Regions from separate parts of the Neobacillus sp. SM06 genome, predicted to be linked through region 2. Evidence: a T-box and tRNA genes for the amino acid it is inferred to sense, from the RefSeq annotation. Region 2 holds a T-box; the other holds one or more tRNA genes.
What was found. The T-box of region 2 lies ahead of pheS (phenylalanine--tRNA ligase subunit alpha). A T-box ahead of a tRNA ligase gene usually reads a tRNA of that ligase, here a tRNA-Phe.
Positions count from the first base shown of each region.

Region 1: it has a tRNA-Phe gene. The T-box ahead of pheS (phenylalanine--tRNA ligase subunit alpha) is inferred to sense a tRNA for this amino acid. The anticodon was not compared.

Region 1 is NZ_JBNWEO010000017.1:4,519-21,073, forward strand. It holds gene ACQYAD_RS13275 (S1C family serine protease) at 1-195, opposite strand, end outside; gene ACQYAD_RS13280 (MBL fold metallo-hydrolase) at 381-1,175, opposite strand; gene ACQYAD_RS13285 (two-component system regulatory protein YycI) at 1,181-1,975, opposite strand; gene ACQYAD_RS13290 (YycH family regulatory protein) at 1,962-3,284, opposite strand; gene walK (cell wall metabolism sensor histidine kinase WalK) at 3,281-5,107, opposite strand; gene yycF (response regulator YycF) at 5,114-5,824, opposite strand; gene ACQYAD_RS13305 (peptidoglycan DD-metalloendopeptidase family protein) at 6,016-7,485, opposite strand; tRNA gene ACQYAD_RS13310 (tRNA-Phe) at 7,888-7,960, opposite strand; tRNA gene ACQYAD_RS13315 (tRNA-Asp) at 7,995-8,071, opposite strand; tRNA gene ACQYAD_RS13320 (tRNA-Glu) at 8,082-8,153, opposite strand; tRNA gene ACQYAD_RS13325 (tRNA-Lys) at 8,171-8,246, opposite strand; gene ACQYAD_RS13330 (adenylosuccinate synthase) at 9,373-10,665, opposite strand; gene dnaB (replicative DNA helicase) at 10,851-12,215, opposite strand; gene rplI (50S ribosomal protein L9) at 12,347-12,796, opposite strand; gene ACQYAD_RS13345 (DHH family phosphoesterase) at 12,793-14,766, opposite strand; gene ACQYAD_RS13350 (YybS family protein) at 14,791-15,735, opposite strand; gene rpsR (30S ribosomal protein S18) at 16,218-16,457, opposite strand; gene ssb (single-stranded DNA-binding protein) at 16,515-16,555, opposite strand, start outside.
Region 2 is NZ_JBNWEO010000018.1:63,693-80,247, reverse strand. It holds gene zapA (cell division protein ZapA) at 1-244, opposite strand, end outside; gene rnhC (ribonuclease HIII) at 369-1,310, shown strand; gene pheT (phenylalanine--tRNA ligase subunit beta) at 1,359-3,773, opposite strand; gene pheS (phenylalanine--tRNA ligase subunit alpha) at 3,792-4,829, opposite strand; T-box leader at 4,904-5,146, opposite strand; gene ACQYAD_RS15475 (TrmH family RNA methyltransferase) at 5,180-5,938, opposite strand; gene sspI (small acid-soluble spore protein SspI) at 6,058-6,267, shown strand; gene ACQYAD_RS15465 (M42 family metallopeptidase) at 6,319-7,404, opposite strand; gene ACQYAD_RS15460 (dUTP diphosphatase) at 7,467-7,958, opposite strand; gene ACQYAD_RS15455 (DUF1294 domain-containing protein) at 8,021-8,287, opposite strand; gene rplT (50S ribosomal protein L20) at 8,353-8,712, opposite strand; gene rpmI (50S ribosomal protein L35) at 8,748-8,948, opposite strand; gene infC (translation initiation factor IF-3) at 8,965-9,483, opposite strand; ribosomal protein L20 leader region at 9,620-9,758, opposite strand; gene thrS (threonine--tRNA ligase) at 9,894-11,828, opposite strand; gene ytxC (sporulation protein YtxC) at 12,206-13,069, opposite strand; gene dnaI (primosomal protein DnaI) at 13,208-14,137, opposite strand; gene ACQYAD_RS15420 (replication initiation and membrane attachment family protein) at 14,149-15,552, opposite strand; gene nrdR (transcriptional regulator NrdR) at 15,604-16,065, opposite strand; gene ACQYAD_RS15410 (hypothetical protein) at 16,302-16,555, opposite strand, start outside.

The sequences.
Region 1 (16,555 bases), on a different contig from region 2:
TAAATTGTTTTGACCAGTCGTGTTTCCCGGTTGGATGTTATTTGGCAGCATACCGCGTTCAGCCAATGATGGAGCTGCAAAGATGACGAGAACAGCACCGATAATAGCCCCTGCCAAACTTGCCAAAAAATAACCGCCTTTTTTTCTTGGCTGTTCTTTATAACGCGATTCTGCATGATCGTCATAATAGCCCAATTACACCATTCCTCTCTCCAAAAAATAAACCCTCTATCCATTATTTTGGCTTTCTCGAAACCATTATACTCAATCCTTTTTCACTTTCTAAAAAATGTTGCCTGTGAAATGCAAAAAAAAGAGACGAAAATTCTTCGCAAAGAACCTTCTCTCTTTTTTATTTCCAATATCAAAATCTGCTAAACCTACACAGCCGTTAAGACGGTCGGATTTTTTGCATCCGTATCATACAAATCAAATTGTTCGCCAACAATCAGGCCTCTTGATTCAAGGGTTTGAGTCACGGACATTCTGGCTAATTCCTTCATATTATTATCAAGACTTAAATGGGCAAGGTACACGCGCTTTGTTTTGTCGCCGATCACGTCGCTCATCGCAATCGCGGCGTCTTCATTCGAAACATGGCCGACATCACTTAAAATTCGGCGCTTAATGTTCCACGGATAGCGCCCCATCCTAAGCATTTGCACATCATGGTTTGACTCAAACACATACATATCTGCGTTCGAGATGATTCCTTTCATTCGATCACTCACATAGCCTGTATCGGTAATGAGGACAAGTTTTTTTCCAGCATGATGAAAGACGTAAAACATCGGCTCGACAGCATCATGTGAGACACCAAACGATTCAATATCAGTCGCACCAAAGCTTTTGACCGTTTCCATGTCAAAAATAAACTTTTGTTCTGTAGGAATTTCCCCAATATGGCTCTCCATGGCCTGCCACGTTTTTTGATTTGCGTAAATCGGAACTTTGTATTTTCGGGCAATGACACCAAGCCCTTTAATGTGATCGCTATGCTCATGGGTAACAAATAAGCCGGAAAGACGGCCCATATCCCGATCAATTTTTTGAAAAAGGGTTTCCATTTGTTTACCGCTTAAACCAGCATCAACCAGAAACGAATGCTGGCCATCTTCTACATAAATGGCATTACCAGTACTCCCGCTTGCAAGGACACTAAACTGCAAAGACATTGTTTTCACTCCACTACCTTATTTTCATCATTTTTAAAATCGATAATCTGCCCTTCAAACGCATTAACGAACAAATCCTGTTTGTTATCAACCACAATATGCCATGTGGGCGCCATCACTTGCGAAGCCGCAAGCTGGATGAGCGTTGCATAGCCAAGCTCCACTTTGGTAATTTTGCTCTTTGGCTTCAGCATTCCTTTTTGATGGAGGGTTTCAATGGCCTTTAACGGCGGGAGAATTTCCTGTTTGGCTGTCAGCTTTTCAATTCCCTCAAGATATGTTTGTTCATATGCATAAATTTGATTATCCTTATTAAAATAAAAGGTAATCATTCCGCTGAGATTGTTAAAAAAAGTGTCGCCCTCGTATTGCTGCAAATACGTTATCGTATTTTTCTTATCATTTTTTTCCCAAAATGCGTAATGCTCGCTGTAAAGAACATTTTCTTTTAAAAAGGAAGACATACTGGCTTCTTCAAACTTTGAATTTAACTGAATCGGTTTATCTAACGTTGATTCAAGTGTTGTTGCATTTTTCAAATAAACCGTTTGCCCTTTAAGCTTTGCAAGTTCTTCTTTGGAAAAAGCTTTCGGCTTCGCGCTAATGTATTGATCCTTAATGGGTGTTTTCGGAAGCTCGACATAGTGAATTTCATCGGCTTTCAACTTGTCCTCAAACGATATTTCGGTTATCAATTCGTATTTATTTGCGTCGCGAATTTTTACAAATTGATAGAAAAGGTACACATCCAAAATCAAAAAGGTCACGATAAAAATGGTCTTGATTTTACTCCAATCCATTCGCTGCCCCTCCCAGATCAGCCATCGTTACCTCATTCCACGTTTTATCATAACGATAAAACCATGTGGGTTCTAAGAGGATGAGCTTTGACGTTTTCGTGTCCCGCTTCATTTTATAGCCAAGCACAATTTTTTCAAGCAGTTCAGGCTTGATTTTCTTTTCATACAATAAATAATTCAACACCCGGGATCCGGATGGGAATTTGATTTTTTTCATCTCTGATTTGAGAGGTAATTCTAAAGATATATTGGGTCGGACATATTTATTAATTTCTCTGCGGCCCCATGTCTCATTGATTTCGGACATGCCGCTATCATTGAAAACCGGGTAACCGTCGTCACTATACATCCGAAATGTTACCTTATGCTGCAGCTCATCTTTCTCAACATAGCGGTACGAATCCGTCCAGCCGCCATGTTCATTGACAAAATCAATGCTGCGCTTCACAAGGTCATTTGTACTTTCCGTAAAATCACTGTCAACCGTTGGATTTACATAAAGAAGCATATTGCGGTCATAGTTAATATTCATTTTGCTCGAGCCATTTGTATATTCTTCGCCTTGCGATACAAAACTCTTTTGCACAAAGCTTGGATCATTAAAAAGAGCTTCCTTAAATTCATCGGAATTGAGGGTAACAGGAAGGTACTTGTATTCCATCATATCCTGATCTTTATCCGGCAAAAAAAGGGTTGGTTTATTGGGCCGGTTATAGGCAAAATAATGCGGATACTGCCATGCCCCTTTATAGAAATCCCGAATAAATTCATTTAAAAAACTAACCGCAATCCGGCTTGCATAAACTTGTTCAGTATTGGTTGAAACAAAATAGACAACCCCGTTATCCTTTTCCGGATTTTCGACATTTACAATCATTTTATCAAAATTAAACGAAAGAATTTTTTTCTCTTGAAAGTGAAGAACGTTCCGGTAAAGATCAATTGGAATATCGGTCGGAAACGCAATTTCAACATTTCCGTTTGCTTGGGTTAACTGATTGATATTGCCCATTTGACTCGTTACATTTTTTACATCAGTGAAAACCCATCTGCTTAATTCTTTCGTCAGCCTGTCCAATTCTGCCGGGTCAACTGTCCCAAAATGCTCACCTTTTATATGATACAACGCGATATCTGGGCGGACAATTTTTTTCACTTCCCGCTTTTGACTTAATGTGACCTGTGCCACATAATTGCTGTTTTCCATCGTGTCATAATTGGGCTGATACGTCCATAGATTCCATGTTAAAAAAATGCTGCCAAACACTAATACAGTTAGCACAATTGATTTGATTTTTTCATATCTCATGACCATTCATCCTCTTCTGAACGCTCATATGGAAGCGAGAATGCAATCTCGGTTCCTTTTCCTTCTTCACTTGTTGCCCAAATGCTGCCGCCATGTGCCTGAACCATCTCTTTTGCAATGGCAAGACCCAATCCTGTTCCGCCTAATTTCCTTGATCTTGCTTTATCTACCCGGTAAAAACGCTCGAAAATTTTTCCAATATTCTCTTTTGGAATTCCCATTCCTTGGTCGGCGACACTGACAATTACTTTCTCTTCCTCTTCCTTTATCGAGAAAGTAATCTGTCCCCCTTCTGGAGAATATTTGATTGCATTTGAAATGATATTGTATAAAACTTGCGTAATTTTATCTTCATCGATTTCCAAAAGAATGGAGTGCCCAGGCAGCTCCCGTTTAAATGTCAGATTTTGTTCTTTTGCCATTTCAAAACGGTCAATAATTTGATTGAAAAAGTCGACTAAATCCACCCATTCTTTTGTTAACTGATAATCGGTACTGTCCATCTTGGAAAGCTGGAGCAAATCATTTACAAGGCGGATCATCCGCTCTGTTTCTGTTCTTGTAACCTCCAAAAAGTTTGGAGCGATTTCTTCATCTCTCCAGGCGCCATCTGCTAATGCCTCCAAATAACTCCGCATTGTCGTCAATGGTGTCCTTAATTCATGCGAAACATTTGCAACAAATTCGCGCCGCTCCATATTGATTTTTTCCTGTTCAGTAATGTCGTGAAGAACCGTAATTAAGCCGTTAACAAACCCCGTTTCTTTTTGAATAACAGAAAGATTTGCCCGCAAAATATATGGCTTATTTTTCGTGCTATAATCCAAAATCAGCGAATCCTTTTCTTCGATTAAATCTTCGAAAGTATATTGGTCGCTTAAACCAAGCAGCGAAACAATTGGCTGCGACAGCACTGTTTCACGTGAAACATCCAGCATCTCCGCAGCGGGATCGTTAATTAAAATCACCCGGCCTTTCCGGTCTGTTGCAATCACTCCATCGGTCATATAAGAAAGGACAGACGAAAGTTTTCTTCGCTCGCCTTCGGTCATCGCCTGAGCTTCTTGAAGTTTTTTCGTTAAGTTATTAAACGTAATCGCAAGTGTACCAATTTCATCAAAGCCATATACTTTTACTTTCCGTGAAAAATTGCCTTTCGTCATTGCCAGTGCTTGTTTTTTCATATCAGCAATCGGCCTTGTGATCGTTTGTGCCAGCAAAATCCCTAATACGGCAGTGATCGATAATGCAATGGCTGTTCCAGTGGCAAAAATCCGATTAATTGTTTTCATTTGTTCAAATACATTTTCAATTTTCGCCACTACATAAATGGCACCGATAACTTTTTTGCCTGATTTAATCGGCGTTGATAAGACCCAAAGCCGATGGCCTGATTGCGGATCAATTAAAATGCTGCTCTGGTCTTCTTCTAAAATAATCGATTGCTTGATTCGCAATTCCGTTGTTCTTGAACCAACAAGGCCTTGATTGCTTGGAGAAGATGTCCCGAGAATTTTCAGCGATCTCGCATCAATCACTCGTACTTCTGAAATATCGACTGCAGAGAAATCCTTAAGAACTTTTTTTATGTCCTCTTCCAGCGTCGGGTCATCCGCTGTGCGCTGTTTCTGCATTTCTTCAACGACATTGTAAGCGAGCAAGTTCACCCGTGCTTTCAAGGATGTTTGAAAGTTTGTCCTTAGCGTCTCTTCCAGTTGCTTAACAAAGTAAACCCCAATGATCTGCATCGCAACCAATAAAAGCAGAACATAAATGATAACAAACTTTACATGAATCGAGCGAAAAAATCCTACTCTTCTCATCTACATTTACTCCTGCTCAGGATTGCGCAAATAGTATCCAACCCCGCGGCGGGTAACAATCCATGCTGGGTGGCTTGGGCTGTCTTCAATTTTTTCCCGCAGCCTCCTGACGGTAACGTCAACCGTTCGAACATCGCCAAAATAGTCATAACCCCAAACGGTTTGCAGCAAATGTTCTCTTGTCATTACTTGTCCAATATGTTTCGCTAAATAATGGAGCAGTTCAAATTCGCGGTGGGTTAATTCAATGACTTCTCCTCGCTTCGAAACAACATAGGCATCGGGATGGATGACAAGAGAGCCAATTTCAATTTCATTTGTGTCCTCATCTGGAACAGATTGGCTGGAGAGCTGCTGATGACGCCGCAGATTGGCTTTAACCCTTGCAATTAATTCCCTTGTGCTAAATGGTTTTGTTACGTAATCGTCTGCACCAAGCTCCAAGCCAAGTACTTTGTCAATTTCTGAGTCTTTGGCCGTCAGCATAATGATCGGCATTTCATACTTTTTTCGGATTTCGCGGCATACTTCCATCCCGTCACGCATGGGAAGCATGATATCAAGCAAAATCAAGTCCGGCTGAATTTCATCCACCATCTCGACTGCTTCGTTCCCGTCATAAGCACAATAAACATCAAAACCTTCTTTTTTTAAATTAAATCGCAAAATATCTGCAATCGGTTTTTCATCATCTACAACTAGAATTTTTTTCTCCATACTGGTTGCCCCTTTCACAATGGCGGTCTATATTAATTTCATCACTAAATTATTCGTTCTCAGATCTATTTCTTAGTCCTAAAAGAGTCTATTTACTCTATCTTACTTTACCATGTTATTTGTCGTAATTCATCTTTTAACAACAATTGACAGCAATCGGTAAAAAAAAGCCTCTAGGAATACTAGAGACTTTACATACTAACGTAGTTTAATGGATTTTGCAGCTGCCCATTTTTGTAGACTTCAAAATGAAGGTGGATACCTGTAGAGTCTCCGGTTGACCCCATTACTCCAATGGCCGAGCCTTTTTCGACACTTTGGCCTGGACGGACGCCTATGGATGCCATATGAGCGTAAACAGTCCGAAAACCATTTTGATGGTCGATTACTACTTTGTTTCCATATCCGCCATCCCAGCCAGCTGAAACCACTACACCATTATCGGCTGCTTTAATTGTCCGGTTGCTTGGTCTGGCGATGTCAATCCCTTTGTGAAGTTTATTCCAGCGCACCCCTTGTTGGCTTGAAATATAGCCGCCGACCGTTGGCCAAACAAAGCTCCCCTCACCACGAGATGGAATAACTTTTGTCCCTTTTACAATCACTTTTTTAACCGGCTGTTTGAGGACATTTTGGCTGATAACATTCTTGGCTGTTGTCGTGCCATTTTGCTCCGTTATTTTGTATGTGACAGCTTGGAGTCCGTCTTGCCCTTCTTGCTTCACCTTTGTTTCACCTGTAGGCAGATTCGGATCTTCAATGACTTCATTTTGGTATGGAATCGGTTCTTGTTGGTTTACTTCTTTTTCAACAATAACATCAAGATACGATTTTGGTACCGTTATATTGATTTCCCGACTAATTTTTAAGACTGAATTTTCATTTAAACCAGGATTGATTGCAAGTAATTCAGCTAATTTTAACTGATGATCATTTGCAATTGATCCAAGTACATCTCCGTCTTTTACCTGATATTTCTTTTCTTCTACCGTTCCTTTTTGTAAAAAGGTCACAGCATTGTCAGCTGTCAATATTTTTTCCGGTGCAGCCTTTGCGTCCGCAAATGAAACATTTTTGGATAAACGAACGTCTACTATTCGTGTCTCGTTATTTTTAAGCGCCGGTAAGGAAGCTGGTGTATTTTTTCTAGCCTCAAGCTCTTTTAACTGCTCTTCCGTCACATATTGAAGTTTAAGTTTTTTTATGACTTCTTCTGCCGTGCTGCTGTTATCAAGGTAAACAATTGGCTGCCCATCGATGACGATTGCAGATGCCTTTACTTGCAGTTGGAAAAAGTTTTTTAACTTCTCAATTGTTTTTTCATTGTCTGCAGTAGAATGGAAAACCTGTTCAGGTATGTATTTAAGTTGTGATGAAAGCTGAAGATTGAGATCTTTATTTGCTTCTGCTAATGTGTTTACTTTTTCTTTTAGTGTTTGGTCAATTTGTTTTTTATCAGAAACTGTGCCTACAAATGTATCGTTTAGATAAACGTAGTAGATGGTTGTTAAATTTGAAGCGCTTGCATTGGCTGTTGGGCTGCTGCTGAAAATAAGCGCTGATGCTGCAATTGCGGATACAAGAGCCGTTTTTATGCCGGCTTTCTTGATCGGTTTGTTGTTGCTCATTAGATTGGATATTCTTTGTTTTTGGAACGCCATTACTTATCCTCCCTAAGATACAGAACAAATCTTCTAAACTAGTTCTTATGGTCTATTAATCAATTTTTTCACCTTTTAACTTTACCATATTTACTATAAAAAAGATGAGAAGCCTTGGTAATGTAACAAAAATGTATAATTGCTGTCATTTTATGACGATAAATAGTAATTTGTGGAATCGTTCAGATTAAGGAATTAATACTTTGTTAATGATGAAAACCTATTAAAACCTTGAAAATACAAGGTTTTTCTTCAAGGATGGACAGATACATTTTGGATTACAAAATAGGACAAGTTTTTTATTTTTTTGCAAAAATTGGTTCAGATTTTACGACAGTATTACGAAGGTAACAAAGATAACCACAGAAAAGGAGTTTGCGCTTGGCAAACTCCTTTCAAGGATGGCTCGGGACGGAATCGAACCGCCGACACAAGGATTTTCAGTCCTTTGCTCTACCGACTGAGCTACCGAGCCGTATATTTCTTTATCTTCTGTAGGTTATGTAGGATGGCGGTCCGGACGGGACTCGAACCCGCGACCTCCTGCGTGACAGGCAGGCATTCTAACCAGCTGAACTACCGGACCAAAATTGTTATGACCCCTACGGGATTCGAACCCGTGTTACCGCCGTGAAAGGGCGGTGTCTTAACCGCTTGACCAAGGGGCCATGTTTAGTTAAATGAATGGTGAGCCATGAAGGACTCGAACCTTCGACCCTCTGATTAAAAGTCAGATGCTCTACCGACTGAGCTAATGGCTCGTATTAAATTTGTACCCTAAGAAATGATTTCCTTCGTCAGATGCTCGAAAAATCTCCCGATCTTTCTCGCAACTCGCTGTTTATTCAAGATGCTTTGCTCGTTGCTCTACCGACTGAGCTAATGGCTCGTATTGGTTATTTTTCTAAATGTTTCTCTAAACTTGACGACGTTTTTAATAATATCATATGCAAATAGAGATTAGCAATAGGTTTTTTAAAAAATATTTATGCTTTCAGAATTTATGGATATACATAACGATGTAAGAAAAACCGGGGAAAAACCGCCCGATCCTTTTTTGTTTGGTTCTGACAACTAGTCTGTTGATTTCCGCTCCAGGTGCACGCTTTCCGGAGGCGTTCGCCGAGTCACTAGTGACCGGTTCACCCTAAAAAATTGGAGAATCGGGCATTAGAGAAGCCAGTAATGACCGGTTCACCCTAAAAAATTGGAGAATCGGGCATTAGGGAAGCTAGTAATGACCGGTTTACCCTAAAAAATTGGAGAATTGGGCATTAGGGAAGCTAGTAATGACCGGTGAACACTGAAAAACAGGAGAATCGGGCATTAGAGAAGCCAGTAATGACCGGTTTACCCTAAAAAATTGGAGAATCGGGCATTAGAGAAGCTAGTAATGACCGGTTTACCCTAAAAAATTGGAGAATCGGGCATTAGGGAAGCTAGTAATGACCGGTGAACACTGAAAAACAGGAGAATCGGGCATTAGAGAAGCCAGTAATGACCGGTTTACCCTAAAAAATTGGAGGATCGGGCATTAGGGAAGCTAGTAATGACCGGTGAACACTGAAAAACAGGAGAATCGGGCATTAGAGAAGCCAGTAATGACCGGTGAACACTGAAAAACAGGAGGGTCGGGCATTAGGGAAGCTAGTAATGACCGGTGAACACTGAAAAACAGGAGAATCGGGCATTAGGGAAGCTAGTAATGACCGGTTTACCCTAAAAAATTGGAGAATCGGGCATTAGAGAAGCCAGTAATGACCGTTGAACACTGAAAAACAGGAGAATCGGGCATTAGAGAAGCCAGTAATGACCGGTTTACCCTAAAAAATTTGTATAATGAAAACCCCGCTCCTTTATCAGGGGCAGGGCATATGAACACTTTGATTAGATTTGTCTCCAAGGGCTGCTGACCACATTGGTCTGGTTGCGGTCTGGGCCGACAGAGAAGGTTGAAAGCGGAATGCCGACCAATTGGGAAACACGCTCGATGTAATGGCGTGCATTTTCCGGTAAATCATTTAATGATTTGCAGCTGGTAATGTCTTCTGTCCAGCCTGGAAGTTCTTCGTAAACAGGCTCGCATTCTTTTAAGATATTCAAGCTTGCCGGGAATTCATCGATCATCTGACCTCTATAGCTGTATGCCGTACAGATTTTTAGCGTCTCAATTCCTGTTAGCACGTCAATTGAATTTAGCGATAAATCGGTGATGCCGCTGACCCTGCGGGCATGACGGACAACAACGCTGTCAAACCAGCCGACGCGGCGCGGGCGTCCCGTCGTGGTACCATATTCGCGGCCTACTTCACGGATTTGGTTGCCAATCTCATCATGCAATTCGGTTGGGAACGGGCCATCGCCGACACGCGAAGTGTAGGCTTTGCAAACGCCGACAACATGATTAATTTTCGTTGGGCCGACACCAGAGCCAATGGTCACGCCGCCCGCAACCGGATTTGATGAGGTAACAAACGGGTATGTTCCTTGGTCGATGTCGAGCATAACGCCTTGCGCACCTTCAAACAAAACGCGGCGACCTTCGTCCAAAGCATTATTTAACACGACGGAAGTGTCACATACATATTGTTTAATCTGTTGGCCGTACTGGTAATATTCTTCTAAAATTTCCTCTTTCGTAAAACCGGTGGTTTCGTAAATCCGCTCGAACAGGCGGTTTTTTTCCTCGAGGTTGCGCACCAGCTTTTCTTCAAAAACTTCTCGGTCAAGCAGATCGGCAATACGGATCCCAACACGAGCTGCTTTGTCCATGTAAGCCGGGCCAATGCCTTTTTTCGTTGTCCCGATCTTATTTGCACCTTTCCGCGCTTCTTCCACTTCATCTAATTTTAAATGGTACGGAAGAATCACATGGGCGCGATTGCTGATGCGAAGATTATCTGTTGTAACCCCTTTTTCATGAATATAGGCAAGTTCTTCAACCAGTGCTTTCGGATCAACGACCATTCCGTTGCCAATCACACAAATTTTTTCCTTATTAAAGATTCCGGATGGAATTAAGTGCAGCTTATACGTTTCTCCATTAAATCGAATGGTATGTCCAGCATTATTACCACCTTGATAGCGCGCAACAACTTCTGCATTTTCAGAAAGGAAATCGGTAATTTTCCCTTTTCCTTCGTCACCCCATTGGGTTCCAACCACTACAACTGATGACATAAAAGCACCTCCGAATGTTAACCATTCATAAAATTTGAAATGAATCCTTCATTAGTTTACCAATTCACCACAAAAAAATCAATTAAACACGAACATTTAATATTTTAAAAGAAAAAGATGTTCGTAAAATACCAAACCATTACTCTATAAAAAAAGGATTAGCACAAATAGGCCAATCCTTTGATTTAGGCACCCGAAGGAATCGCAGAATCATCAAACCGCTTCTCCAAGTTGACAAATTTATTGTATTCTTTGACAAAGGCAAGCTGAACGGTACCAACCGGACCATTACGCTGCTTGGCAATAATGATTTCGATAATGTTTTTGTTCTCTGATTCTTTATCATAGTAATCATCGCGGTATAAGAAGGCAACGATATCGGCATCCTGCTCAATACTTCCCGATTCACGGATATCAGACATCATCGGACGCTTATCTTGGCGCTGCTCCACACCCCTTGATAGCTGAGAGAGGGCAATGACGGGAACTTGCAGCTCACGCGCCAGCGCTTTTAAGGACCGGGAAATTTCCGAAACCTCCTGCTGGCGGTTTTCTCCCGAACGGCCGCTGCCTTGAATCAACTGCAAATAATCAATCAAAATCATTCCCAAACCGTGCTCCTGCTTCAAGCGGCGGCATTTTGAACGAATTTCGCCCACTCGGACACCGGGGGTATCATCAATAAAAATCCCAGCATTTGAGAGGCTTCCCATCGCCATCGTCAGTTTTCCCCAGTCCTCATCGGTCAGTGATCCTGTCCTCAGCCTTTGGGCATCAATATTTCCTTCAGCACAAAGCATCCGCATGACAAGCTGCTCCGCACCCATCTCAAGACTGAAAATCGCAACATTTTCACCTGTTTTGGTTGCAACATTTTGCGCGATGTTTAACGCAAAAGCGGTCTTACCAACAGAAGGACGGGCACCAACGATGATTAAATCATTGCGCTGAAAGCCTGCTGTCATCCGGTCAAGTTCAGCAAATCCGGTCGCAATCCCCGTAATATCACCGACGCGGCTATGCATAAATTCAATATTGTCATATGTGCGAACAAGAACATCTTTAATATTGTGAAAAGCGCCAGTATTTTTCCGCTGAGCAACTTCAAGAATATTTTTTTCCGCTTCGCTTAAAACAATTTCAACTTCGTCTTCCCTCGTATACCCATCCTGGGCAATGGTCGTTGCGGTGCGAATTAGCCTTCTGAGCAAAGATTTCTCTTCTACAATTCTTGCATAATACTCAATATTCGCTGCAGTTGGAACAGATGCCGCCAGCTCACTTAAATAACTGACGCCGCCCGTGTCATCAATAAGCTTTGTCGCAACCAATTCTTCTGTAACGGTAATCAAATCAACCGCTTTACCTTGATCGCTCAACTTCAGCATCACATTGAAAATTTTCTGATGGGCGGCCCGATAAAAATCCTCTGGAATCAAAATTTCCGATGCTAGCGTAAGTGAGGAAGGTTCAAGAAAAATTGCCCCCAAAACAGCTTGCTCTGCCTCAATATTTTGCGGTGGCAGACGGTCCGCAAATAGTTCATTCATTCTATGCTTAACCTCCTCTTCGAAGAAGGATGAAATCTACTCTATAAAGCAGAAAGAGTGATCAGTCTCAACCGATCACATCTTATCTCTTGTTTATTTTATCATGTTTGCTAAGAAAATGAACTGGAAAATTAGTTTCCTTCTTTAACATGTACATCCAGCATTGCCATTACTTCATGATGGAGCTTGACCGGCACTTTCGTATGTCCGAGGGAACGGATTGCATCCTCCAGCTCCATTTTGCGTTTATCAATTTTAATACCGTGTTTCTTTTGCAGTTCTTCAGCAATTTGCTTTGAGGTAATTGAGCCGAATAGACGGCCGCCCTCGCCAGCTTTAGCGGTTAATTCAACCGTAACTTTTTCCAGGATTTCCTTTAATTTTTTTGCTTCCGCTAATTCCTCAGCTGCAAGCTTTTCTTCTTTCTTTTGCTGAGCGGAAAGCGAGCTCATGTTTGCCTGATTTGCCTCAGTCGCCAGCCCCTGTTTGAAAAGAAAATTTTGTGCATAGCCGTCAGCGACGTTCTTTACTTCACCTTTTTTTCCTTTTCCTTTAACGTCTTTTAGAAAAATCACTTTCATTCCTTTTTTCCTCCTTCAAAATAATCATCAATCGCTTGTTTTAATTGATTCTCCGCTTCCTCTAACGTTATCCCGGAGAGCTGGGTAGCAGCATTGGTCAAATGCCCGCCACCATGAAGGCTTTCCATAATCACCTGAACATTTATTTCACCGAGGGAACGCGCGCTTATCCCGATCAGGTCATCCTTCCGTTTGGAAATAACAAATGACGCAACGACCCCGTCGAAGGTTAACAGCGTATCCGCTGCCTGTGCAATCAATACTTGGTCAAACGCTTGATCATCAAGTCCGCGGGCAATCGCAATCCCATCTTTATAAAAAGCTACGGATTCAATCAATTTGGATCTTCGTATATAGGTGTCCAAATCTTCTTTCAAAAACTTTTGAACAAGGACAGTATCCGCTCCTTGGGCACGCAAATAGGACGCCGCATCAAACGTTCGCGAGCCGGTTCTCAAGGTAAAGCTTTTTGTATCCACAATTATCCCAGCTAAAAGAGCCGTTGCTTCGAGCATCTCAATTTTTCCCCGTTTTGGCTGGTATTCAAGCAGTTCTGTCACTAGCTCCGCGGTTGAGGAAGCATATGGCTCCATATAGACAAGCAACGGGTTTTTGATAAAATCTTCGCCCCGGCGATGGTGGTCAATAACCACTACTTTATCAATTTTATTTAAGAGCCTTTCTTCAATGACAAGTCCTGGACGATGCGTATCGACGATGACCAGCAGGGTGCGGTCAGTTGAGAGTTCGAGTGCATTCTCCGGATTAATAAAGCGTGACAGCAATTGTTCGCTTTGGCGAATTTCATTCATTAACCGTTGCACGGCTGTATCAGCTTTTTGAGAATCAACAACAATATGGGCCTCTTTTTGATTCATTTGGGCTACTTTATAGATGCCAATAGAAGACCCAATGGAATCCATATCGGGGTTTTTATGACCCATAATGATCACTTTATCACTTTCGGCTATTAATTCCTTTAATGCATGTGAGATAACCCGTGCCCTTACCCTTGTCCGTTTTTCAATTGGATTGGTTTTTCCACCGAAGAATTTCACCTTGCCGTTTGCTTGTTTGATCGCAACCTGGTCGCCGCCGCGGCCTAAGGCCAGATCCAGGCTGGACTGCGCGAGATCTCCCAGTTCAGGCAAGGACGAGACCCCTGCCCCAACACCGATGCTCAAGGTAACTGAAACATTTTGCTTCGAAGTTGTTTCACGAACAATATCAAGAATTGCAAACTTTTCTTTTTCAAGAACATGCAAAATCCCTTCATTAAAAACGGCTATAAAGCGCTCAGAGGAAGTTCTTTTGAGAAAAATTCCATTATCCTGTGCCCATTTATTTAATAGTGAAGTCACTAGATTGTTGATGCTCGAGCGTGATTGATCATCCATCCCTTGTGTTAGCTCATCATAGTTATCCAAAAAGATAATGGCTAGTGCCGGGCGTTCGTTTTGGTACATTTTCTCAATTTCTGCTTGTTCTGTTACATCAAAAAAATAAAGCAGGCGTTCTTCACGCTTATGTATCACCCGGAATTTGCGCTCATGCAACTTTATAATTTCCGTTTCCACCTCTTGTTTAATTAGCGGAACTAGCGCTTCAGCAACATCATAAAGTGATCTTCCAACAAGGGTATCCTCGCCAAAACATGAGGCAAGAAACGGGTTTGTCCATTCAATATAATACTCGTCATTGATCAGCATGATCCCGATTGGCATTTCCATTAAGGCTTCTTCGCCGACCCTTTTTACCCGGTAGGACAAGGTAGAAATGTATTCTTCCATTTCCCTTCTCTGGCGCCGATCAATCGAGAACATATAATAAACGGGCAAAAACATGATTAATAGACCGCCCAAGCTGAGAATCCAATTATATAAAAACAAGACGATAAGAAGCACCACTGTAATCGCCAATAAACCGTAGAATGGGTATCGGCTTGACCGTTTTTCTAAATATGCAGGCATTGTTTCAACTCCTAACAGTCGTCTTTACTTTCTTGGTTCTGATCGTCTTCTCAAACCAAAGCCTAAGTCAATTATACCTAATATCCCTATAAGATACAGCAATATTGGCACAAGGAAGGAAAAAATCGCAAGGATAACCGGGATGGACTTTGATGTTCCCCTCTGGTGAAAAAAGAAAAACAAAAAGGTTAATCCCTGAAAAACCATAAACAGTTGCAAAATATACGTTAAATTGGTTAAAACATCAAAACCATATGTACCAGCTTTAGGGTGAAACACGATTCCCGCAAGCATTGTAAGCAAATAGTACCAAATAAAACTTTTTGGCAGTGAGATTTCCCGGAACGGCTTCCAATTTTCAACCTTGATCCCGAACCTTCTAAGAATCGGCAAGGAAAGGAGCTGAATGATAAAAACGGTTAAAAATGACACCATTACGAACAAACTGGGCAAAAGGGTTTTAAGCAATGCCAATGCCTTTGTAAATTGGTCTAAAACTTGGGTCGTTCCTTGCGGTGAACCAAAATTCTTCATAATATCTGCTGACATTTTAAAAGAATCCTGCATTGTTTTAAACAATTCATCAATGTAATTTAGTTGAAAAAAGACAATGGAGACAATGTATTGGCCGACAAGGTTGACTAAAAAAACGATGGAAGCCGAAATTAAAATGGCTGTCCTGCTTTTTTGCCTTTGAATCATATACCCCATAATTGCCCCGGTTGTTCCATATGCGAGCGTGAGCGGCAATGCTAATATGGTGCCCGTGATGAAGGAAATCAATAAGGACGCCACAATAAAAACAAGCACACTTTTCCAATCATTTTTTACAGCAAACAGAATAAACGGAACTGGCAAGAACAGATTAACTACGATGCCAATGACCGGAACATAAATAGTTAACAGCAGTAACACCATAAAGGCAGCTAGTAAAATAGCTCCTTCCGTCAATTTTCGCGCATTCTTCACTTCTTCACCCCTAATAATAGTCTGAAATCCTTTCCCTTTATTGTAGCCAGTTCAGCCCCTCGATTCAACAGAACACAATTCTTTTAAAGAAAATCACTTTTAAAATCAACAAAAATACTTTATAATCTCAAGTTTGACAGTTAAAACCACAAGAATGCTGTAATGACAGGCTTTCTTGTGGTTTTTTTGGCGTCAAAAAATGCGTACTTTTTTAGGTTTTGGTTTGTTTTAAAATCTTTCATCATTCTTTTTTCCACTTGGCTCGATAAATGTGCTGTGCTTCCACTGAATAAGGTTCCAGTAACGCTTGCTCTCGTTCAATATATGTAATGCCCCCCTCTGTTAGGATAGATGTCGTAGGGAACTTTAGTGATATACTTTAGTAACTACGGAGGTCGATCGACACATGACAGAACCCAATAGGTTTTTTTCGCATTAAAAAAACAGCGAGGGAATTCCCTTGCTGTTTTTGCTTGTTACGCTTATTCACCTGAAACAAATGGTAGTAATGCCATTTGGCGTGCACGTTTGATGGCAATTGTTAATTTGCGTTGGTATTTTGCACTCGTACCAGTCACACGGCGTGGTAAAATTTTACCGCGCTCAGAGATGAATTTTTTCAATAAATCTACATCTTTGTAGTCGATGTGAGTGATTCCGTTTGCGGTGAAATAGCAAACTTTGCGGCGCTTCGCACGTCCGCCTTTGCGTCCTCCTGCCATGAAAATTCCCTCCTTTGCAATTGTTTGTATCCTAAAATTTCACTGAAAAGTTGTTGGTTAGAATGGAAGATCATCGTCTGAGATATCTATTTGGCCGT
Region 2 (16,555 bases):
TAAGTTCTTCCTGAAGTTTTTCAAGCTGTTCCTTTACTTTCACATAATCATTTACAGCATTAACGGCTGTTAGCACAGCCAGCTTGCTCACATCGAGTGATGGATTCTTGGAGCTGATTTCCCGCATTTTCTCATTCACTAACGAGGCAACATACCGAATATGGCTTGGGCTTTCCAAGCCTAAAATAATATAGGATTGTCCATGAATTTCTACAGTCGTTCTGTTTTTTTCTTGGTTTGACAACACAAAATGCCTCCAATCAAAGAATCCTAATCTATATCATACCATGAATAAATGAAACTCGAAAAGCGAAACACCGGAACTGTTATACTAATTCTAACTCTTGGTAAAGGAGCGATAGACAATCGTGGCAAATATTGTTTTAAAAAAGACAATCAGTGAATTGATGGAGATGCAAAAATATTATCAGGCAGACCTTTTAGACAAAAATCCCCCAGGCAGCCTGTTTACTGCCAAAAGGAAGACATGTTCGATCACCGCTTATAAATCAGGCAAAGTTTTATTTCAAGGGATTGATTGTGAAGCCGAGGCGAAAAAATGGGATCGTGCCATTCATTCAAGTAAAGCGTCCGCCGCCATTCAGAAGAAGAAAGCAGCCGGCTTGCCGGAAGGTTTTTCTTCCTTATCGGTTATTGGCTCCGATGAGGTTGGTACTGGCGATTACTTTGGACCGATTACCGTGGTAGCTGCTTATGTGGAAAAAGACCAAATCCCGCTTCTAAAAGAACTGGGCGTCCGTGATTCAAAAGACTTAAACGATGAAAAAATTTCCGCAATTGCCAAAAAAATTAAAGATATTCTTCCTTACAGTCTTTTAACATTGCATAATGAAAAATACAATCAGTTGCAGCAAGCAGGCATGTCGCAAGGGAAGATAAAAGCCCTTTTGCATAACCAGGCGATTTCCCATGTATTGAAGAAAATCGTACCAGTTAAACCAGAAGCAATTCTGATTGACCAATTTGTTCAGCCTGACACGTATTTCCAACACCTGCGCAACGAGAAAACGATTATAAAAGACGACGTATTTTTCAGCACAAAGGCGGAGGGAATTCATGTAGCGGTTGCCGCTGCTTCAATTCTCGCCCGCTATGCATTCGTGCAGTATTTTGACAGGCTAAGTGATGTTGCGGGCATGAAAATTCCAAAAGGTGCCGGTGCCCAAGTCGATGAAGCTGCCGCCAGATTAATACTGGCGAAAGGAAGCGAAGTTTTGCCCAAATTCGTCAAACTTCATTTTGCCAACACCGAAAAAGCAATGAAACTGGTTCGAAAAAAAAGAGGGTAAAAAAACAAAAAGCAGTTGTTTTTCAAAACAACTGCTTTTTCTTAAATCTTATCCTCTTAAAACAGCTCCGGCTTTTTCTTCGAGAGCCTGCAACACTTTTTCATGCACTTTTGTAACCTCTTCATCTGTTAACGTCCGTTCCGGATCCATGTATTTCAATGAAAAGGCAATCGATTTCTTGCCTTTTTCCATATGTTCACCTTCATAAAGGTCAAAAACGGCTGCTTCTGTTAAAAGCGGCTGCCCTGCAGCAAAGATAATTTGCTTCAAGGTTTCAGCTTCCGTTTTGGCATCGGTCACAAGCGCAATATCCCTTGTAATCGATGGGAACCTTGGGATTGCCTTGTATTGCAGCGGTTCAGAAGAAGCTTCTAAAATGGCCTGTAAGTTTAGTTCGAATACAAATGTATCTTTTAAGTCCAGCTCTTTTTGTCGGTTTGGATGCACCTGGCCAACAAAGCCGATTGTTTTTCCATTTAGCTGCACCTCAGCGGTTCTTCCCGGATGCATGCCCTCAACGGTTGCTTTTTTATAAGCAATTTGATTTGTAAGGCCAAGCTTTTCGACCAAACCTTCTACAATGCCTTTGAGCACAAAGAAGTCAACCGGCTTTTTCTCCCCTTGCCATGAATGGCTATACCAAAGACCGGTAATCGCTGCAGCAGCATGTTCTTGCTCCTCCGGCTGTGCATCTTGCCCGTTTGCCAGAAAGACGGCTCCTATTTCATAAACAGCCAAACTGTCATTTTGACGGGCACTGTTGTATTTTAATACTTCTAAAAGCTGTGGTACAATGCTCATCCTTAGCATGCTACGGTCTTCGCTCATCGGCATCGCCAAGCGGATTGGATCCCTGTTTTCTAGCGCATATTGGGCCACTCGCTCTTCGCTTGTTAACGAATACGTTACCGCTTGGAAGAGACCGGCACCTTCAAGAAAACGGCGGACAACTCGGCGTTTTTGCTGATAATTGCTTAAATTTCCTGGTGAAGATGAACCAACCGGCAACGTTTTGGGAATGAAATCGTAGCCATAGATACGGGCAACTTCCTCAATTAAATCTTCTTCAATTTTAATATCGCCTCTGCGGGTAGGAACCGTTACTGTAATCGTTTCGCCGGCTACGCTTGCTTCAAATTGCAGGCGGGAAAAAATTTCTTCTACCTCACTCATCATCAGTGTCGTGCCGAGCACACGATTGATTTTTTCCAAGGTGATCGAAACGACTGCCGGTTCGATGTTTAAGGTGTCAACCGCAACGGTTCCCTCTAACACTTCACCATTGGCATATTTCGCTATTAAATAGGCAGCCCGGTCACCAGCTGCACGTACCCGATTAGGATCGACTCCTTTTTCATAACGGGCGCTCGCCTCACTTCTCAAACCATGATCCTTGGATGCTTTGCGGATCGTTGCCCCATTAAAATAAGCGGATTCAAGCAGAACAGTTGTAGTATCTATATTTACTTCTGAATTGGCGCCGCCCATTACGCCCGCAAGAGCTACTGGCACCGTCCCATTCGTAATCACAAGATGATCGGACGAGAGCGTGCGTTCCACATCATCGAGCGTTTGGATGACTTCTCCATCTTTTGCTCGGCGGACAAGAATTTCTTTCGAGCCTAATCGGTCGTAATCAAATGCGTGCAGCGGCTGGCCGTATTCCAATAAGATGTAGTTTGTACAATCAACAACATTGTTGTGCGGCCGGATGCCTGCTGACATTAAACGCGTTTGCATCCATAATGGTGAAGGGCCAATTTTAACATTTTTAATCACTTTTGCTGTGTATAATGGGTTATCATCAGTCGCTTCCACCGTAACTGTGATATGGTCTGATGCTTTTGCATTCGATGATTGCAATTTCGTTTCAGGAAGTTTCACTTCACGATTTAAAATCGCGGCGACTTCATAGCCAACCCCGAGCATGCTCAAGCAGTCGGCACGGTTTGGTGTCAGTCCTAATTCTAAAATTGCATCATCCCGGTTTAACAAAGCAATCGCATCTTCGCCGACAGGCGTGTCGGAAGGGAAGACAAAAATTCCGGAAGCATACTCTTTTGGTACGATTTTTCCTTCAATCCCAAGCTCTTGCAGGGAGCAAATCATGCCATTGGATTCTTCGCCGCGGAGTTTCGCTTTTTTGATCTTAAAATTGCCTGGCAGAACAGCGCCGACCGTTGCCACCGCTACTTTTTGCCCTTGAGCCACATTCGGAGCTCCGCAAATGATTTGCACCGGGGCTTCCCCGCCAATATCGACAAGGCATTTGTTCAGTTTATCGGCATTTGGATGTTTTTCACGTTCGACAACATAACCTGTGACAACGCCTTTAATGCCCTCATTGAGGATCTCAACACCCTCCACTTCAATCCCGCTTTTCGTTATTTTTTCGGCCAATTCTTTTGCTGATACTCCAGAAAGGTTAACATACTCCTGAAGCCATTTATATGAAACAAACATCCCTTTTTCCTCCCTCAATTATTCATGCTTTGCAAATTGTTTTAAAAACCGAACATCATTTGTGTAAAAATGGCGGATGTCATCGATTCCGTATTTCAGCATGGCAATCCGCTCAGGCCCCATTCCGAACGCAAATCCGGTATATTTTTTCGGGTCATAGCCAGTCATTTGCAGAACATTTGGATGAACCATGCCGGCTCCAAGAATCTCAATCCAACCGGTTCCTTTGCAAACATTGCAGCCTGTTCCGCCGCAAATTTTGCAAGAAATATCCATTTCTACGGATGGCTCTGTAAATGGAAAAAAGCTCGGGCGGAGGCGAATTTCGCGATCCTCACCAAATATTTTTTTGGCAAAAACTTCGAGAGTTCCCTTTAAGTCACTCATTCGAATGTTTTCACCAACAACAAGGCCTTCAATTTGCATAAATTGATGTGAGTGTGTCGCATCATCATTATCGCGACGATACACTTTACCTGGACAGATAATCCGGATCGAGCCTTTGCTTTGATTTTCTTCCATTGTTCGAGCTTGGACAGGGGAAGTATGGGTTCTTAACAGTATTTCTTCGGTAATGTAAAAAGAATCCTGCATATCACGGGCCGGATGTCCTTTCGGCAAATTCAGTGCTTCAAAGTTGTAGTAATCCTGCTCAACTTCAGGACCTTCGGCAATTTGATAGCCCATACCAATAAAAAGGTCCTCGATTTCTTCGATCATTTTTGTTAGTGGATGATGGGTCCCAACCTTGACAGGACGTCCTGGAAGGGTAACATCTATCGTCTCGGAAGCCAGCTTTTCGGCAACCGCTGCATCTTCCAGTTCAGCTTGCTTCTCTTCAATTTTTTGAGAAATTTTCTCACGGACTTCGTTAACGAGTGCACCCATTTTCGGCCGTTCTTCAGCCGATAATTTGCCCATTCCCCGTAAAACCTCAGTAATGGGTCCTTTTTTGCCAAGATAAGCAACACGGACTTCATTTAATTCTTTTACATTAGCTGACTGCTCGATCTTCTTTAGTGCTTCTGCCTGCAATTCCTGTAAGCGTTCTTGCATGTTGATTCCTCCTTGATTTGATCAAACTTGATTGGTTAACGAAGTATTTTCCCCATAAAAAAACCCCATCCCTGGTAAGGGACGAGGTTTTATTCGCGGTACCACCCTTGTAAACACATGTTGCCGTGCAATTGTGTTCGCTTGATTGGGATAACGGCTTTGGCCGGAGCATCTTTACATTTCGATCTATGAAATGGTCCCGATGCCTACTCGGGAGGTGAACTTCTCTTGCCATCTCCATAAAAGTGCTTTCAGTCACGGCACTCTCTCCCTAAATGGTTCATTTGCAAGCTACTTTTCTCCGTCAACGTTTTCGTCATTTTTCAATTGTTGATAATTATATAATAAAATCAATGATGTTTCAAATAGTACAGCAAAATCCCCGCAGCAACGGCTACATTCAGTGATTCGCTTTTTCCATAGATCGGAATGTAGAGATTGGCATCTGTTTGCGAAAGAATCTCCTCGCTTACACCATTTCCCTCATTGCCGACAATGAGAGCAAACTGGCTAACCGGTTTGATTTCTGTATAAACCGTTGCCTTTTCAAGCGCCGTACCGTAGACCGGAATCTTTTTCTCCTTCAACCGGGGGATCCATTCGGTTAGATCCCCGCTTATGATCGGCAGATGAAAATGACTTCCTTGCGCGGAACGGAGCACTTTCGGGTTATATAGATCAACGCTTCCTTTTCCAACAACCACCGCCTCCATTCCGGCGGCATCGGCGGTACGGATTATTGTTCCTAAGTTCCCCGGATCTTGAACGGCATCAAGTAACAGCAAACTGCGTGCATCCTGAAGCGATGAGGCCTGCTCCATCTGTCTGCAGACGGCATAAATTCCTTGCGGTGCTTCCGTGTCGGATAGTTGCTTGGAAATTTCTTCGGTCACAAAGGTAATGGAGGCTGTTCCATAATCCAAACGCGGCGGCAACTCCACAGTTTCCGAAACAATCAATTCCAATACAAAATCATGCTGTTTCAACGCTTCTTCAACTAAATGAAAGCCTTCGATTAAAAAAGTTCCTGTTTTGTCCCGTTCTTTTTTGGTTAAAAGCTTTTTCCACTGTTTCACCTGTGGATTTTTACTAGATTGAATTGATTTCAATAGTTTGTCCCCTTTACCTATACTCTTCTAATTTTTTCATTATAGCGCAATTAAAATACATAATAAAACGATAACGTGAAAAGCTAAACGAAGAAAAGTTAATGAAGGAGTGTGCAGGAATGAATTTAAATTTGCGCAATGCCATTATCCACAATGTTTCCGGCAATACAAAGGATCAGTTGGAAGACACCATTGTCGACGCCATTCAAACCGGTGAAGAAAAAATGCTCCCGGGTCTTGGAGTCTTGTTTGAAGTGATTTGGAAAAAATCTTCCGAACAAGAGAAGAATGAAATGCTCGAAACGCTTGAAAGCGGATTAAAAAAATAATTGGATTTGATAGAAAGCGGGTGCCAAGAAGATTTGGCACCCGCATTTTTTTTAATCAAATGTAATTTGCTCAACTGTTTCTTGATCAAGCCGTTTAATGACTTCGACGATCAGCTTAACGGCATTCTCGTAGTCATCGCGGTGAAGCATCGCTGCATGTGAATGGATATAGCGAGTGGCAATTGTGATCGCCAATGCTGGCACGCCGTTATGGGTTAAATGGATCGAACCGGCATCCGTGCCGCCGCCAGCGATCGCATCGAACTGGTAAGGTATATTCATTTCATCTGCAACATCTGTTACAAAATCACGCAAGCCCTTATGGGAAACAAGCGATGCGTCGTAAAGAATAATTTGCGGTCCTTTGCCCATCTTACTAAGCGCTTCTTTTTCAGAGATTCCTGGCGTATCGCCAGCAATACCGACATCAACGGCAAAACCGATATCCGGCTGAATGACAGATGTAGCGGTGCGGGCTCCACGCAGGCCTACTTCTTCTTGAATCGTGCCAACGCCGTAAACAACATTTGGATGATCTGTATTTTTCAATTGCTTTAAGACATCAATGGCAATGGCGCAGCCGATCCGGTTATCCCATGCTTTCGCAAGCAACATCTTCTCATTGTTCATCACAGTAAATTCAAAATACGGCACTACCATATCTCCAGGACGCACTCCCCATTGCTCCGCTTCTTCGCGGCTTGAGGCACCGATATCAATAAACATATCTTTTATTTCAACTGGTTTTTTGCGTGCTTCCGGCGATAATACATGCGGCGGCTTCGAACCAATGATTCCGGTAATATCCCCTTTTCGGGTCACAATCGTCACCCGCTGGGCAAGCATAACCTGCGACCACCATCCGCCAACAGTCTGAAAGCGCAGGAAACCTTTCTCATCAATTTGCGTGACCATAAAACCAACTTCATCAAGATGTCCGGCAACCATGATTTTTGGCCCGCCTTCTTTGCCGGTTTTTTTGGCAATTAAGCTTCCTAGCCCATCATAGGTGATTTCATCTGCAAATGGCTCTATGTATTTTTTCATGACTTCGCGCACTTCACGCTCATTCCCCGGAATTCCTTTTGCATCGGTTAAGTCTTTTAACATGGTTAAAGTCTCATCTAATTTTGCCAAAATTTAACCTCCTATTTTTATAATATGTACATTTTCATTATAACAACTGTACAAATTTTCTACTAATAATTGTTCTCTTGCCTTTTATAATTTACTTCATTTTTTTGAATATATGCTTGTTCGATTTCTTCGTTCGTTATACCAAGCTGCACTGCTAATTGGAGATAGTACTCAATCACAGCCCTATAGTCCTCTAAACGCCTTGAAGTTTGGAAATCGCAAACACTTCGATAGATTTTTAAAAATTGCTCATTTATCGTGACGGCAGATGGGTTTTCCTCTACTGCAATCAGCCGCTCGTCAAAACCGCTTTCTAACCCGAGCGAGAGAATAAAATGAATGCCGTCAACAAATTCCTCTAAAATCACTTGTTTTTCAGAAGAAGGTTTTAAACTCCAAAATTTAAAGCTTCGTGTTTCGTTTGCCAATTCGCCAATTTCTACCAAGAGCGCAAGGACTTTTCGATCAAATAAATCTTCGTTTTGCAAACCATGGTTTTCCTCTATGTAGCGGTCAAGTGCCTTTTGCATCTTAAATAAATTTTCCAGCCGCATTTTCATCATCCTTTCATGATGCAATAGTATCTCAAATTGAAACTTTTTTCAGTAAACAAAGGTTATTTTAAAAAGAAGAAAATAATGAATATGATTTCAATCATCGCCAGCAGTGGAAAACCAAATTTAAATAAAAAATGTTTCGTTTTATGACGGAAAAGCTTCATACCGATCGTTGTGCCCACTGCACCACCAACTAAAGCCACAAGCCACAAGGTTTTTTCCGGAATTCGGTATTGATGGTTTTTTGCTCTTTTTTTGTCATCCGCCATTATATACAGCCCGATGATATTCATGATCATGTACCCCGCGGCTACCAAAGTATTCAATTGCATTCTCCTCCCATTGTTACACAAAAAGCCATCCTCATGATGAGAATGACTCTTTTTCTATTTTATTTATTGAATTGCTGTTTTGCAATGTTTGCTAATTCTGTGAATGCCGCAGCATCGCTTACAGCGAGTTCAGCAAGCATTTTGCGGTTTACTTCAACGCCGGCAAGCTTTAAGCCATGCATTAAACGGCTGTAAGAAAGACCGTTTATGCGTGCAGCTGCGTTGATACGAGTAATCCAAAGTTTGCGGAAGTCGCGTTTTTTCTGGCGACGGTCGCGGAATGCATACATTAGAGACTTCATCACTTGCTGGTTGGCAACTTTATATAATGTATGTTTTGAACCGAAATAACCTTTTGCTAATTTAAGAACTTTTTTACGACGTTTGCGAGTAACTGTACCGCCTTTTACACGTGGCATTTAATTTCCCTCCTGTATGAATCGACGCTTCTCGATTACTTAATGTTGTCTAATAATTGACGGATGCGTTTGAAATCACCTTTTGAAACAAGTGCTGCTTTGCGGAGCTTACGCTTTGCTTTTGTCGATTTGTTTGCAAATAGGTGGCTTGTATAAGCGTGGTCACGTTTCAGCTGACCAGTACCTGTTTTCTTAAAGCGCTTTGCAGCACCGCGGTGTGTTTTCATTTTTGGCATTTGGAATTCCTCCCTGTTACTTGTCGTTTTTAGGTGCTAAAACGAGAAACATGCTCCGGCCATCCATTTTTGGATGTGACTCAATTGCAGCAACTTCCTTGCACGCTTCAGCAAAACGGTCTAACACTTTTTGACCGATTTCTTTATGGGTAATGGCCCGTCCTTTAAAGCGAATCGAGGCTTTTACCTTATCGCCTTTTTCCAGGAATTTAATGGCATTGCGCAGCTTTGTATTAAAGTCATGCTCATCAATTGTCGGACTTAGACGAACTTCTTTCACATTAATAATTTTTTGATTTTTACGAGCCTCTTTTTCCTTCTTCTGTTGCTCGAATTTAAATTTGCCATAATCCATAATTCGAGCTACCGGAGGCTTTGCATTCGGCGCCACAAGCACTAAGTCAAGATTGGCTCTGCCAGCAATTTCCAGCGCTTCATTTTTCGACTTAATCCCAAGCTGCTCGCCGTTTTGATCGATCAACCGCACTTCACGAGCTCGAATGCCCTCGTTTAACAACATATCTTTGCTAATAATTAGCCACCTCCAAGGTTTCATTACGAATACAACATCTGGGTCAAGAAACGTATCTTCGAACATTGAAGAAACAACCAATCAGACCTTAACGAATGACACCCAAGTCAAATCAGCAAGTCTGCATTTTAAGTCTGCACCAAAACAAAAAGTGTGGATGCAAAACACCCACACTTTTACGAAACATCTTCATGCAAAGAAATTCTGTTCACGTAGAACCTGCCAACTGCCCATTGCTGCGTCAATCAGGTGAGAAGCGGGTGCTTCTTCTTTTCCCAACCATTCGTATTCTATTTACCTTAGTAACTATAGCACATTCTAAGCTGCCATGTCAATTCAGCTTTTTATCACAACGAAAATCATTTTAACAAAACTGCTGAATGATTTCAATAGGTTTCAACAATTTTTTAAAATCAATCTTTTTTTACTTCGTTTTGAATCACGGCCAAAAAGTCTGCAAATGGCACTGTTTCTGACTTTTGCTCACCATATTTACGGACGTTTACGCCATTTTCTGCTGCTTCCTTATCCCCGACGACAAGCATATACGGAATCTTCTGCATTTGGGCTTCACGGATTTTATACCCCAATTTCTCATCGCGGCCATCCAGTTCAACCCGGAATCCCTCCGCTTTAAGCTGCTCTTGAATTTTTTTCGCATATTCATAATGGATTTCAGGAGATACCGGAATCACTTGAACTTGAACCGGTGCAAGCCATGTTGGGAACGCGCCTTTGTATTCTTCAATCAGATAAGCGACAAAGCGCTCCATTGTCGAAACGACTCCGCGATGGACGACGACAGGGCGGTGCTGTTTGCCGTCTTCGCCAACATAAGTTAAGTCGAAGCGTTCCGGCAACAAGAAGTCAAGCTGTACAGTTGATAGCGTTTCGTCTTTTCCAAGAGCTGTTCTGACTTGAACATCCAGTTTCGGTCCATAGAAAGCCGCTTCGCCTTCCGCTTCAAAATAATCGAGACCAAGATCATCCATCGCTTCCTTCAGCATGCTTTGCGCTTTTTCCCACATTGCATCGTCATCAAAATACTTCGCTTTATCTTCCGGATCACGGTAGGAGAGCCGGAAGGAATAGTCCGTAATAGCAAAGTCTTTGTAGACGTCCAAAATCAGGCGGACAACGCGCTGGAATTCATCTTTAATTTGATCCGGACGGACAAAAATATGGGCATCATTGAGCGTCATACCGCGAACACGCTGCAGCCCCGAAAGTGCCCCGGACATTTCATAGCGGTGCATCAGTCCAAGCTCGGCAATCCGGATGGGAAGTTCACGGTAGCTGTGAATGCTGTTTTTGTATACCATCATATGATGCGGGCAGTTCATTGGCCGGAGAACGAGCTGCTCATTGTCCATTTCCATTACCGGGAACATATCTTCCTGATAGTGATCCCAGTGCCCGGAAGTTTTGTAAAGATCGACACTGCCCATAATTGGTGTATACACATGGTCATAGCCGAGGCGCTGTTCCTTATCAACAATATAGCGTTCGATAATTCTTCTTATTGTCGCGCCCTTAGGAAGCCAAAGCGGCAGTCCTTGTCCCACCTTTTGCGATGTAGTGAACAGGTTTAACTCCTTGCCAATCTTGCGGTGATCGCGCTCTTTTGCTTCTTCCAGAAAACGAAGATGTTCGGCCAGATCCTCTTTTTTGAAAAAAGCTGTACCATAGATGCGTTGCAGCATTTTATTGTCGCTGTTGCCGCGCCAGTATGCACCCGCAATGCTCAAAAGCTTAAATTCCTTGATTTTTCCCGTGGATGGCACATGTACGCCGCGGCAAAGATCAAAGAACTCCCCTTGCTCATAAATCGTTACCGTTTCATCAGCCGGAATCGCTTCGATTAATTCGAGCTTGTACTCATCACCAACTTCTTTGTAGATTTGAACAGCTTCATCGCGGCTGACTTCCTTGCGAACCACATCAAGGTTTTCATTGACGATTTTCGCCATTTCCTTTTCGATTTTCGGAAGATCTTCCGGTGTAATTGATTCTTCCAGATCGACATCATAATAAAAACCGTTTTCAATCACAGGACCGACGCCAAGCTTCACATTCGGATACAGCCTTTTGATCGCTTGGGCCATTAAGTGTGCAGTGCTGTGGCGCAGCACTTCGAGTGCCTCCGACGAATCCGGTGTAATAATTTCAATCGCTCCATCACCAGGCAATGGCCGGCGAAGATCAACCATTTGGCCGTTCCATTTGCCGGCGATTGCTTTCTTTTTCAGCCCGAGGCTGATTGATGCCGCGATATCTTCCGTTGTTGTTCCCCTTAGAAACTCCTTTACTGCTCCATCGGGAAACGAAATTTTTACAACGTCTGACATGGGTATTCCTCCTTAAATTTTTTATACAAAACAAAAAACCCGCCCCAGCAAAAGGGACGAGTTTGTTTACACGTGGTTCCACCCAAATTTCCATCTTCAGCTTTACGCCTTCCAATGGCTCTTTGAAACATAACGGTCTTGGCCGTCAGCTATTACGATCCTCTTCCCAGGAGTTCACAGCTGAAGTTTAAAGGCGGTAAGCATTCGATTCGTGTTAGGAAGCTTGCAGCCGAGGCTCCCCTCTCTAAAAACCGTAAAAGAATACTGTTGTCCTTCTCATTACTTATTGCATGAATTCGATTATGTATGCAATTATAGTGATTCTATTTTGAAAAATCAAGAGATCGACAGATAAATTTTACGCAATCTCTTTTCGGTCAGCTTTGATCCATTCTTGCCGCAAAATCTTTTTTTGCAAAAGCTTGCAATGGCTTGAGAATCACTCTTTCTTCGAAGATATTTTTTATTGTCCGGACAAGCGGTGCTTCAGGATCTTTTACATAAAAGAAAATCTTTGCCGGTGCAATCGAAAGCAGCGGTGCAATCGAGGCGGAATCAATGTAAACAGGATGGTTAAAAAGCAATTTCCGGTCAATCATTTTAACCAACTCCGCCCGCTTTATTTCTGTAAAATCGGCATGAAAGAACATAATTTCTTCGTCAAAAAACAAATGCAGCACCGGAATTTGCGCCTGGCGGTTTTTTAAAAAATCTCTTAGCGTTTGAACAAACATTTGGTACTCCTGCTCCATTTTGTATTCATCAATCGAGATTCCCACATAGTTTTCCAGAATATCAAAATAGGTGCGGAGGCGAAATTTGCTGAACGATTCAAATTGGAGCGAAATATTTTCCTGAAAAACATGGTCGACTGCTTCTTTTATTTGTTCATCCTCAATCGTTCTCTTTAAAATCGCCGCTAAGTCTTCCCTTTGCCCAGCAAGAATGGAATAAACAATTTCCATGATTTGCTGTACTTCATACGGATCAGTATAGAAATAACGTTGTTGTAATATAGCGCGAAACCAGTCATCCCGCTTAGCTGTCAAAATAAATTGACAAAAGGCAGCCTTTACTTTTTCCATTTGATTTTTCGAAAGCTGTTGTTCACTTATTTTCACTATATATCGATCTTCATTATGAAGAATTATCGATTCATTTACAGTAAAACCCAATTCATTTAACAAGTGATGATAAAATTTTTCGGAATCATCCTTGTTTTGGAAGATGATTTCTGCCAACCAAATCCCCCCTCATCGCCATGTCTCTGATTCATGTATATGGGGAACTTGGCCAAAATAGACGTAACTTGGGGGGGAGCGTTTGCAAATAAAAACAAAAAACTGGCTCAGTTCTTCATTGAGCCAGTTTTTTGTTCATTATACCCGACGATTGGGTCCGTCGATTTTGACTGGTTCGCTTAAATAGCGAATCCGTTCCATAATTCTCCGCGCTTTTACTTTTTCTTCCTCGCCGCGCTGACTATAGGTTAAATGATGCTCAAGCCCTTGAAAATCGAAATTTGAAGTAAAAAAGGTCGGCAAGTTCTCAAGCATGCGGTACTGGAGGATCGGTCCCAGCACTTCATCCCTTGTCCAGCTGGAAACAGCCTCTGCTCCAATATCATCAAGCATCAAAATCGGTTCCTTTTTCAGCACTTCAATTTTTTCATTCAAACTGGAGTCGCCGATTGAGCTTTTAATTTCTCGTAACAGTTCAGGAACATAAACAATCATAGAGGAAATTTTCTTTTTCGCAAGCTCATTGGCGATCGCTCCAAGTAAATATGACTTTCCTACGCCAAACTTACCGTAAAGATACAGCCCCTTGTGCGTTTTCTTTTGCTCATAGTTCATTAAAAATGATGCAGCTTTATCAATCGCATCAAGGCGGCCAAAATCTTTTTCATAATCATCAAATGAAGCATGCAGAATATCTTTTGGGACATGCAGGCTTTTGATCAATCGCTCATTTTTCCGCTTTTCATCATCCATTATTTTCCTCGGACAACGCTCATAATGAAGGTCAATTGCATTTCTTGTTAAAACCAGCCTCGGCTGATAGCCTTTCATCATATTGATACAGCCCTCAAGGCTTGGGCAGCGATTGCACTCCCTGCTTTGATCAATGTATTCAAAAAGTTTTCCGATACTTTTTTCGACGATGTCATTCGTTAACACATCCCGGTGCTCTGCTAAAAAAGCTTTAATTTCCGGATGGTTTAATGTTGCGCTTCGCATTTGCACATACCGTTTTTGAAAATTTTCACTTGACGCCAGCCGTTTTAATGTTTGATTGATTTTTTCCATACTTTCACCGCCTATTTTCGAAACGCCTTTAATTTCTCTTCAATTTCCCGCTTTTTAGTCTCAAGATCAACCGTTGAACTGCCTCCATCCGGGTTTTCGGCTTTTTTCGAAGCCGGTGTGCCCTCTTCCTCAAACCAATCTGGAAGAAATTCCGTTCGAATCGGCTTTTGTTTTGCCGGGCTTCCGCTTTTTTTGCCGCTGCTCCATTCCAGATAGGTACGATGCTCGCTCTTCGCCAAATTCATTGCATCTTTTACCGTTTTAATCTGCTTTCTTGACCAGTGACTCGCAATCTTTTGGACATACCCTTTTGTTAGCTTCATATCCGTCCGCAGCATCACAAATTGGATCAGCACATTAACAACTCCAGGGAATAATTTTTGCTTAAACAAGACGTCTTCAATAATTTGAATATCGGATGGCGATGGTTCCGCTCCGCCCGATACATCTTTCAACACTTGAAGTGGTGAGGTTGTTTCCAAATAGCGGATTAATTTTTCTTCTTGTGACTTTGGTTCATCGTGCTGGGTGCGGTGGGCAATAGGCTGGATGCGTTCGACAAGACTTGGGAGCTGATCCTCATGCAAAAATTGATACCAATCACGAGCGGCTTTTCGCAATTCTTCAATATCAATTTCATTATCTTCATTTACCGCGCTCAACAAAATGTTTTTCATTTGAATGGGATCAATTTTATAAAGAAATGCAAGGTTGTTTATCGCATCCTTTACCTTGCTGGTTAACGCTTTTTTTGGAATAAGCGCTTCGTTTAACCCGGCTTCGAGCAAATCGAAATCAAACGTTCCAGCCCCAAGTTGTACGGCAGATGGTTCGGAACGACCGATAAATCCCTGTCCCGCCTCCGCCTCTAAATCAGCGGCTCTGTCTTGCAAATAGTGAAGGCTTCCGGGCGTCGCAGATTCAAACACATCCTGAAACGCTTTCGTTACTTCCTGAAAGCCGTCCTGATCCCGAATTTGATCGCTAAAAAAACGCTTCAAGCGGGCAAAGTGGTTTTTGCCTATTTTCCGATATAGAAAAATGTTTAACATTCCATCAAGGAAAAATTGCTCAGGGGTTAAGGGCGGCTGCAATTCATAAATAAAAGACCGTTCTTCTTCATTTTTTACAAACGTCTTTACCAATCCGATCCCTTCCAGTTTTAACCGCGCTTCATAGATCTCTTTTAAATTTAAGTTCAATACGTTCATCAAAAGGTGATGCGAAGAGGAATTTGACCATAAGCGATTTTCTTCCAATTCCGCCCAAAGGGTGATATACAAACTAATGCAAACAGGGCCAACCAATGGCTGGTATAAAAAAGTCAGCACTTTGCGGTCATATTCATGCAGCAAACCATTTGCGGCGACCGTATACCGGTCAATTGGTAAGATTTCCTGCCAATGCTGCCCCATAACCTTCTACCTCTCTTTATGAGCAAAGGAGCCAAAGATTTCTTTAGCCCCTTATGATTTCTCTTTTTTTATTAATTCTTTTAATTCTTCGATAAAGACATTTATATCTTTAAATTGACGGTAAACCGATGCAAATCTTACATATGCGACCTCGTCGACCCGGGCAAGCCTGTCCATCACCATTTCCCCGATGTCTTCGCTCTTCACTTCGGAAACCCCTTGGCTGCGAAGTTCCTTTTCAACCTCATGGGTAATGTCCTCTAGTTCTCTCAAAGCAACCGGCCGCTTTTCACAGGCTTTTATTAGACCGCGCAAAATTTTATCGCGGCTAAATTCTTCGCGGGTTCCTTCTTTTTTAACGACAATCAGCGGAATATCTTCAATTTTTTCAAATGTCGTAAACCGGTAGCCGCATTGTTCACATTCGCGTCTTCGTCTCGTTGCCCGCCCCTCATCAACTGGCCGGGAATCAAGCACACGAGTACCATAATTTTGACATGAAGGGCATTTCATAACACAATCAACTCCCATATGCAAGCGCCTGCGCCATACTTCTGCATCATTCCATAGAAAAAGAGGCTGTGACGGATTTCTAACTTGTAAAATAATTGGTTTCCGACGATAACTTCATCCCTTTTAGGGAATTTTTTTAAAAATTACCTCTATGAATAGTTTATAAAAAACGATTGGCGAATACAAGCATGGCCATTGGCAGAAGTTTTGTCAGCTTGCTGAAAACTGCCGGTATGTTAGGCGTTTTTTCCAGTGCCGAGATACGTATGAAGCTTATTTAGGCGATCATAGTAGGTGGTGATTCTTCGTTTTAACAATGGATAAGTTCCAAAAACTGAAAACCGCTCGGTAGATAGGGTAAAATCGACCGATGTTTCCAACGGTCTTGGTGAAATGACCGTGGCGACAAGAAAACACGGGAATGGCTTGCTGATTTCAACCGCTATTTCTCCATGTTCTTTTGAAACTGTTGTAATGCGGCAGTCCGCAT